2 regions of the Marinomonas sp. BSi20584 genome follow, and region 2 is predicted to be linked to the other one. Evidence: riboswitches for the same ligand, from Rfam matches in the RefSeq annotation. Region 2 holds a riboswitch; the other holds the start of a gene.

Region 1 (4,433 bases), on a different contig from region 2:
CTTGCAGGGCACGCAATGCCAATAATGATTCGTAACTTTGTACTAGGGACAAACAAAAGGTGGTTAAAGTAATACCAACCATGGTCATCACCATAATCCCTTTGCGACCTAAGGCATCTGAAATTGGACCGTAGAAAAGCAAGGATATGCCCAACGTAAGAGTTGTAATAGTAAAGCTACCGCTAGCTTGCAGTGGACTAATAGAAAACTCGTTAGCGATCATGGGTAACAAAGGCTGCGTCACGTACACATTGGCAAAAATCATAAAAGAGCCAATGACTAGAGCCAAGGTTCCTCGCCAAAATACCGAACTACCTACTTCTATCACAGCAAAACTCCACAGACATCAAAAACAAATCAAACAAATATTATTGCGATACTATACGCCTCGCCATTTTATCAATAAAATATATTCATTTTATCCAATCCATAAGGGTTATTGATGGACATTAAGCCGCTACGTTATTTCATTGCCATCGCAAAAACAGAAAGCTTTACCAAAGCAGCCCAGCAGCTTGGCGTTGCTCAACCCGCTGTTAGTATGGCAATCAAAAAACTAGAAGCGGATTTGGGCCTAACCTTAATCCATCGGGCAGATCGAAATATTGGTCTAACTGACGAAGGCAAAAAGCTGCTGATACATGCAGAAAAAATCATTCAAGCTACCGATGATGCCTTATTAGAAATGAGCGAGCTAAAAGGTTTGAGCCAAGGCGAAGTACGAGTGGGAATTCCTAGTATGCTGGGCTCCTATTACTTTCCACCCATTCTGATGGCATTTCGTCATAAGTACCCCACTATTATGCTCAAAGTGATCGAAGGCGGAACCTGGCAGCTGCAAAAAATGCTCGAAAATGGCGAATTAGATCTTAGTGTTATCGTTGCTGAAACGCTCCCCGATGGTTTGGAAACTCAAGCGCTGATCCGAGAAGAAATGCTCGTCACAATAGCAACTGATCACCCTTTCAGCCAACTAGAAAAAATCTCACCAGAGGCATTTTTCGATGAAGAGCTTGTCATGTTTAAAGAAGGTTACTTTCATCGCCGTATCGTCGATAAGCTGGCTAAAGCCTGTAAAAAAACGCCCAAAATTGGTTTTGAAACCAATTTGATTCCATTGATCAAATCCATCACTCAGCAAGGCTTTGGCATCTCTACTTTACTCGCCATGGTTATTGAAGAAGACGATGACCTCATCACTCGTTCTTTTGATCCACCAATCTGGCTAGATCTTGGTATTGCTTGGCGCAAAGACAGTTACTTATCGAAAGCCAACCGAGCTTTTTTGGAATTTGTTAACGAGCATGGTCGATATAAACGCCGACAATAAAAAAATGCCCGCTCTGTTTCTACTATAGGTAAACAGAGCGGGCATTTGGAACTGTGCTTTCTACTTAGTTAAACAAACGCGTTTCAAACAAAGACGAGTTCTTAAAGCGATGTAAGCTTTTCGCCCCAGCCAATACGGCAAGATCTAGAATCGGCTCGATCAGTACAACACTAAGGTAAGCCATACCGAACGTCGCGACAGCCGCTACGTTCTCGGCACCGAAACCTTGTCCATAAAACGCCCAAAAAGCCACCCAAGCGACAATACCGCCTTGGTAAGTTAGGGACAGTTTCAATGCTTGCTTGTAGCTAATATCGACATAAGCCGTATTCTCAACAATCGTACGACGGGCAACAGCAGACATGGCAAACAGAGGTAACAATAAGGTCGTCACGTTCATGCCATATTGAGGCAGGTCAAACTGAGCAAAGAAGACTCCTTGCGTTAGCAAACCTAATATCAAGCCAACAGAAGCTGCGGCTGGGCCAAAGATTAGAAACAGCGTTGAACCTAATATGAGATGCACTTCAGACACTCCGACGGCGTGATGAGGCAAGAGTTCAAAAAAGGCAAAAACAAAAAGTGTGGTCAAAGTACTACGACCGATTAAAGACATAAAGCCGTCTTTTTTTATCATGTCGATAGAAGCTTTAGCAGAAAATCCAAAAGCGGCCAACGCTGTAGCGTAACTCAAAACGATTTTTGCGCCGTCAACGACGCCAGGTTCAATATGCACTATGTGCCTCCAAAATATGCTTCATACTCACCCGTATGATTCAAATTAACGGACTTTCGCATGACAAAGCTTGCCGACAAGAAAAGTCCTAATTAATGAAGGCCGGTCTCCGGACTGATAAGTGTTTTGCAGATCTGTATTTCTAAAACTCTCGTCCCTTCCCATTCAAAGATATTTCTATCAATGGACAGTGGGAGTAAGAAAAATACATCACTTATTTACCGTTGCGGGGGCAGTACAGGGATTGCTTAACAAAGAGCGCACCTGTTTCCCGTTTCACCCATTAGGGCACCTTCACAAGAACTGGTATTCATTATTTTAATGCAAGATTAATAACCGATTACCAGAGATTCGAAGCGTACGGTTTAACTTAAATTTAAGCAACTAAAGCGATGGAAATACTGAACGCTTAACGAACACCCTTCATACAAAGAAGAAAGGCATTCATCTAGGTTTGTTAGTCTGAAAAAGTTTTAAGAAGGTTTACGTCCAGATAAAGAACTGCGAGCATTCATACGCGACTCAATATTCTTCAGCAAAGATGTTCGATGAAAGATAGTTCCGCCAATAATTCCAATAGCACTACCAATAGAAATATCGACCAATCGATGCTCTAGTAAAACGGCAGTACTCATATTAGCGCTAGTAAACTCAGCCATAATGACCGTTAACGGAGTAATAAAAATCACCGCTGCGCCGTAGTTTTTGACGATCAATAATTCCACGACAAATTGAAAGAAGATCATGCTTAACGCTAAAACCCAATAATTCGGCTGCAAAGAAAACAAACACCAAGCGACACCCATACCAATTGCGGTACCAACAATGCGATGAACATTTCGGTGCCAGATCATTCGATAAGTGGCACCTTGTAAAATAGCCGCACATGAAATAGGTACCCAAAGTGCGTTAGGTAAAGCCAGTAACACAGCCAATAAATAAGAGAAAGATATAAAGAAAGCCACTAATGCGCCTTCTAAAATAATCGCATTCACCTGAGTGTCTGTTTCAACTTTTGTTGCTGGTAAATCATTTGCGCCTGTCATTAAGCTATAAATAAACGCCAGACCACAAGATAGCATCCCACCCAAAGCAACCATGCCGATATTCGATGACCATTTACCTAAATCAAAAGGTAAATAAATCGCCAACGCGGAAACGAGAATAAAGAAAAAGCTACCTGGAGGCGGTAAGCGATAATATCGAGTAATAACAATAGCGCCAAAGGACAGCGCCCCAAGAGCAAAAGCTGCAACGTAAGAGTTAAAACTGGACAGAGAACCAATGGTAAAACACACCATAAAGCCAAATGAGCACATGGCTAGCGTCACCATTCGATGTGCAGTACGCGTTTTAGGCAAATACAAAATGACCATTGCCCCTAAGCTAGACAATGTCGCCACTGCGAATTGGTCTGTCGCCGCGCCAATCAAGGCAGGAATACCAACACAGACTGCAGCAAGGACCGCCAGGTGCCAGGGACGCTTAACATCACTCCACGCAAAAAGATCTCTTATTTGAATTAATAAAGCGTTAAACAAGTGCATACCCCGTGAATAATGTTTAGTAGATAAACATTATATCAGCATTATCTTTGCTCAATAATGGAAAAACTAAAGTTACTAGCGACATCAATTCGATAGATCCCCAGGATAAAAAACCAAACTTTTTATCAAATCAAAGTGTTTGAAAAGATAAAAAACCACCTTTATCTAAAGATACGCTCAGACCATACCGTTAAGCCTGCCGCCACACTGCCAAAGTGGTCGCCATCCAAAACAGGAATATCACCAATACGTTGTTGAATAGCCTCACGAATCACCGGGGATTTTGCCGAACCACCTGTCATATAGATCAAATCTGGTTTCTCACCTGCCTGCTCTATCGCAGCAGTCATCAAGTTCAGCATTTTTTCTAAAGGTGAAGCAATTGACTTCGTCAGTTCCTCACGAGTAACAGTAGCAGTTAACTCCGATTCAATATAATCCAATGAAGCAAGATAACTCTGAGCATCAGATAAGGCTATTTTCGCCTCTTCTGCACTACGCACGATATGATAGTTATGTTTTTCTTCTCGCATGCGCAAGAAGCGCTCAATCAACTTTGGCTGTGCAGCATCTAAACGTAGCTGATTTATTTGATTCTTTGTTTCCATACTATTAAAGGTCGCGATGGCAGACACATCATTCGTTGTGACTGCATTCCAATACAGTTGAGTCGGCATTGGCAACCCCGTCTTAAGTAGCGAACCCATACCAAATAACGGCATAAAGTGTTTGCCTGCAATCTGTATGTCTAAATCATTACCACCAATTCGTTCACCAGTGTGAGCTAGAAAATCACTACGACGGTCTTCTTTTTTGAGGT
Region 2 (4,433 bases):
ATCAAAACCGATGCCGTGCATGTAGTTGTAGAGCGCTTTACGCAGTCCGTCACCCAGCATGTCATGATCTGTGCCGGTTGGATCAGTGAAATCCACGTCGTTTTCTGCGAACAAAATATCGGGGCGTTTCGCGAGAGTGATGCCGTATTCTTCCGGATTAATACCAATCGGGCTGTGTGCAGTGGCTGCGAATCTGTGCCAGAAGGCCGATTGGAAACATTCTTGAGCCATCATCTGACGCACCATTTCTAGGGCATCAATGGTTTCTTGCTCGGTTTGTGTTGGGAAGCCATACATCAGATAGGAATGAACCAGAATATCCGCATCACTGAAGGCTTTGGTCACTCGGGCCACTTGCTCGACGCTGACGCCTTTTTTCATCAGTTTTAGTAATCGGTCGGACGCTACTTCAAGGCCGCCGCTGACGGCGATACAACCGGAATCCGCTAATAACTGACAGCGCTCTGGTGTAAAAGTTTTTTCAAAACGAATATTGCCCCACCAACTGATCACCACGCCCCTTTCGATTAAACGCCTTGCTAGCGCAAACAAGGCTTTTGGTGGCGCGGCTTCATCGACAAAGTGGAAACCAGTCTGTCCTGTCTCTTCGATCAACTCTTCGATACGATCCACCAAAATATCAGCGCCAGCCGCATCATAGCGATCAATGTAATCCAGTGTCACATCGCAAAAGCTACACTTGCGCCAGTAACAACCATGAGCAATGGTCAGCTTGTTCCAGCGGCCATCGCTCCAGATGCGATGCATGGGGTTGAGCATTTCACACAAGGATAAGTATTCGGTTAATGGCAAACCATCGTAAATTGGCGTGCCGACATCGGTTTGGGGAATATCGTGCAGCTCCGCGTTTTCATTATAGTGAACGTATGATTCGCCATTCTCGTCTTCTGCGAGGAAGTAAGTACGTACTAACTCATCTATTTCGCGCTTGCCGTCAAAGAATTCCAGCAAGGTCATAAAAGGACGTTCGCCATCATCTAGACAGATAAAATCGACAAACTCAAACACACGAGGATCTTTTAGCGCACGCAGCTCGGTATTAATAAAACCACCGCCCAATACCACGGGTAGATCAGGATTGATGGCTTTACAGGTTTGCGCAATACGCAGAGCCCCCAACATATTACCGGGGAAAGGCACGGTTAACGCCACGACGCTGGGTTGGGTTTCTTCGAGATATTGCTCGACCAACTGCTCTAGAATCTCAGAGCTAAAACTCGGTTCGCCCATCAGTGTATTGTATAGATCATCAAAGCTTGGGTTGGCCGCCGCCAAACGCTCGCCATAACGGCTCACTTCAAAATACGGGTCAACGCCTTGAGTAATCACCGCGGACAAATCATTAATAAACAATGTAGCGAGATACTTGGCTTTGTCCTGTACGCCAAGATTACCAAAGGCGGTTTTGAGTATATCGCCGGAAACTTCTTCCATCTGAGCGATGGCATCGAAGGCTGGGCCTTCTGGCAAGAAACGACGAGAGATAATTCGCAACGCAAGGCTGGAATCTTTGCCCTGCAAAAAGCGAATCGCAGGTTCGACGCAAAGACGATAACGATCGAATTCTGCCAAAAAGGTAAAGATGGCATCAGGCAATTCGTCGTCTTCAAATGACTCGAAGTTCTCTTCCACATGCTGACGGATAATATCCAGCGCAGGCGCTGTCATCATCTCAAGAAAAAGCTCAATAGCAGGGTCTCGCTGCACCGCCTCGTAGCCCCGAGAGCGCAAAAAGCCAGTCAAATACGCCGTCGCTGGATACGGCGTATTCAGTTGCGTCATGGGTGGGGTCATCAGAAGAACGGTCATAGCCTGCCTTTAAAGTAAAACCTAATCATAATCTGGCGGATTCTAGCACTTAAAGAAGAGTAGAACCCTTAAAAAATGATGTGCTTGCGGTGATCAATAAGCTGGATATGGAATGATTTTGGTAACATTAATCATTCAAAATGAAGGAAACCGAGTTTAGACGGTAGTTTTTTCATCTGACCCTGATGGAGCCTTATGTTAGAGTACGCGCCGTTACAGGTTGCTGGCGTGATGTCAGCAATAATAGGGAAGTCAGTGCAACTCTGACGCTGCCCCCGCAACGGTAAAAAAGTCAAACTTTGCCAACAAGCCACTGTGGTTCACCATGGGAAGGCGGCAAAGCCTGCATTCGCAACTTTTGAGTCCGGAGACCTGCCTGTAACTGGGGGTTCTGCGTAAGTTGGAACCAAATGTCACCACTGTGCGGGCGTGCTCAGTGCAACAGTAGACTTTATTATGAAAACTCAATGTATTTCCCCAGCGTTCACGAGAACCCTCGTGGCGTTTAGTGTTGTGTCCGCCGTTTCGGCTCACGCAGCGACAACAGCAGATTCATCGTCGACCTTATCGCCTTTGGTGGTTACAGCAACATCTACTTCGGTCAGTGTGGCGGATTCGCTGTCATCTGTTACGGTTATCAATCGTGAAGAAATCAAAGCTCAGCAAGCGCAAGAAATAAGCGAGCTACTAGCGGCGCAGCCGGGTGTAGATATCAGCTCGAATGGCGGTTACGGAAAGACCACTAGTGTTTATATGCGCGGTGCTAGTGCAGAATCTACTAAGTTTTTGCTCGATGGTATTCCTTTGTATTCTGCGACATCCGGTGGCGCGCCATTTGAAAATATTCCGACATCTTTGATTGATCGTCTAGAGATCGTTCGAGGTCCTAAAGCTACCTTGTATGGCGCCGATGCGGTAGGCGGCGTGATTCAAGCGTTTTTGCCAGAAGCCGATGATGATTCGCACATGAATGTATCTGTAGGTGGTGGCTCGTTTAATACAAAAACTATCGATGCGACTGTGTCTGGTTCCAGCGATAGCACGCAATACCTTTTGTCAGCAGGCAAGTTTGAAACCGACGGTGATATTGTTAAAGAAGGTGAGGGAGCTCAGGGCTACCGCAACGAAAATGTATTGCTCAATGTTGGACATGATTTTAGCAGTGGTGCGCGCATCAGTGGTTTGATTATGAATAGTGAAGGGCGAAATCACTATGTCGGTGACGAAAATGATTACCAAGTGCAGGTGATCGGGCTGAGCGTCAGCCTTCCAGTAACGGAAAATTGGGATACAGAGCTGAAATTGTCTCAGACTCACAACGACAGCAAAACCATTTCTTCAGAGGATAAGTACAACACTAAAACTCAAACTGCTCGTTGGAGCAACACTATTTCGGCAGGTGAACATGAGTTTGTGTTGGGAGCTGAAACCTCTGAAGACAAGGTCGACGTCACCAGCTACCAAGCACCTGATCGCAGTAATAATGCGGTGTTTGCCCAGTCTCAGTTTGATTTTGGGGCAACCAATTTGCAACTTAATATTCGTCAAGATCATAACAGTGCTTATGGTGATTCGACGACAGGCGGTGTGGCTGTTGGTTACAAGCTTGATGGTATACATACTCTACGTGCAAGCTACGGGACCGCTTTCGAAGCGCCAACATTTAACGATTTATACTATCCAAGCAGCGGCGACCCAACACTCAAAGCGACGAAATCTAAAACTATTGAACTGGGCGTTCGTGCCGATTATGACAATGTGTACTGGGACGCTGCGGTGTTTGATGCATCCTATGGCGATATGGTTATCTGGTCTAATTACACAGGGTCTTGGGCGGCTTACAATGTGGATTCTAAAGTCCAAGGTGTTGAGCTGTCTTCAGGCCTAACATTAGAGCAATGGCAGTTAAAAGCGGCATTAACGTGGCTAGACGCAAAAGACGACGATACGGGTTTTCAGTTGCCTAAACGTGCAAAACGTAGTGCCCGTTTAAGTGCAGATCGCCTATTTGAAAAAGGACGGGTTGGTGTGACATTAATCGGAGCGGATGGTCGAGCTACAACATTGGGCAGCTCTGAAACGTTGGCAGGCTATGTGACGATGAATTTGCGCGCTAGTTATGACTTTGCCGCTGATTGGAACGCTGAACTTAGTGTCAAAAACGCCCTTGACAAAGAGTACCAAACGGCAAAAGGCTACTTTAGTCCGGGTCGTGGCGTGTTCTTAACCCTTAACTATTCGGCATTTTAATGGCTAACCCGATGCGTAGTTTGTTGTCAATATCGGCTTTATTGCTCAGTGGTTGGGCATTCGTGTCCAACGCGTTGGCTGATCCTATCTGTGTGGTGGATGATCGCGGGCGAGATGTCTGTATTGATCATGCGGCAATGCGCATCGCGGCGTTATCACCTGGCGCCACCGAGCTGATTTATGCTGCTGGCGCGGGGGATAATGTGGTTGCGGTGGTGTCTTATAGTGATTACCCAGAAGCTGCAAAAAGCGTTACCTCAGTGGGCAGTCATACGCGCTTAGATTTAGAGCGTTTGATCAGCCTACAGCCCGATTTAATACTGGCTTGGGGAACCGGTAATCCAACCGAGCAA

Evidence for each region. A riboswitch is a leader RNA that binds a small molecule or an ion and turns the genes downstream of it on or off. The one in region 2 is predicted to bind cobalamin.
Region 1: it holds a riboswitch for cobalamin, as region 2 does, so the genes downstream of both, TY87_RS19665 (energy-coupling factor ABC transporter permease) here and TY87_RS05015 (TonB-dependent receptor domain-containing protein) in region 2, are expected to answer to the same signal.

What each region holds. Positions count from the first base shown of each region.
Region 1 covers NZ_KZ454895.1:7,062-11,494, forward strand. The annotation lists gene TY87_RS19655 (MFS transporter) at 1-328, opposite strand, end outside; gene TY87_RS19660 (LysR family transcriptional regulator) at 443-1,330, shown strand; gene TY87_RS19665 (energy-coupling factor ABC transporter permease) at 1,395-2,066, opposite strand; cobalamin riboswitch at 2,150-2,377, opposite strand; gene TY87_RS19670 (FUSC family protein) at 2,540-3,607, opposite strand; gene yegD (molecular chaperone) at 3,775-4,433, opposite strand, start outside.
Region 2 covers NZ_KZ454871.1:217,480-221,912, reverse strand. The annotation lists gene TY87_RS05020 (B12-binding domain-containing radical SAM protein) at 1-1,803, opposite strand, end outside; cobalamin riboswitch at 2,031-2,224, shown strand; gene TY87_RS05015 (TonB-dependent receptor domain-containing protein) at 2,287-4,080, shown strand; gene TY87_RS05010 (cobalamin-binding protein) at 4,080-4,433, shown strand, end outside.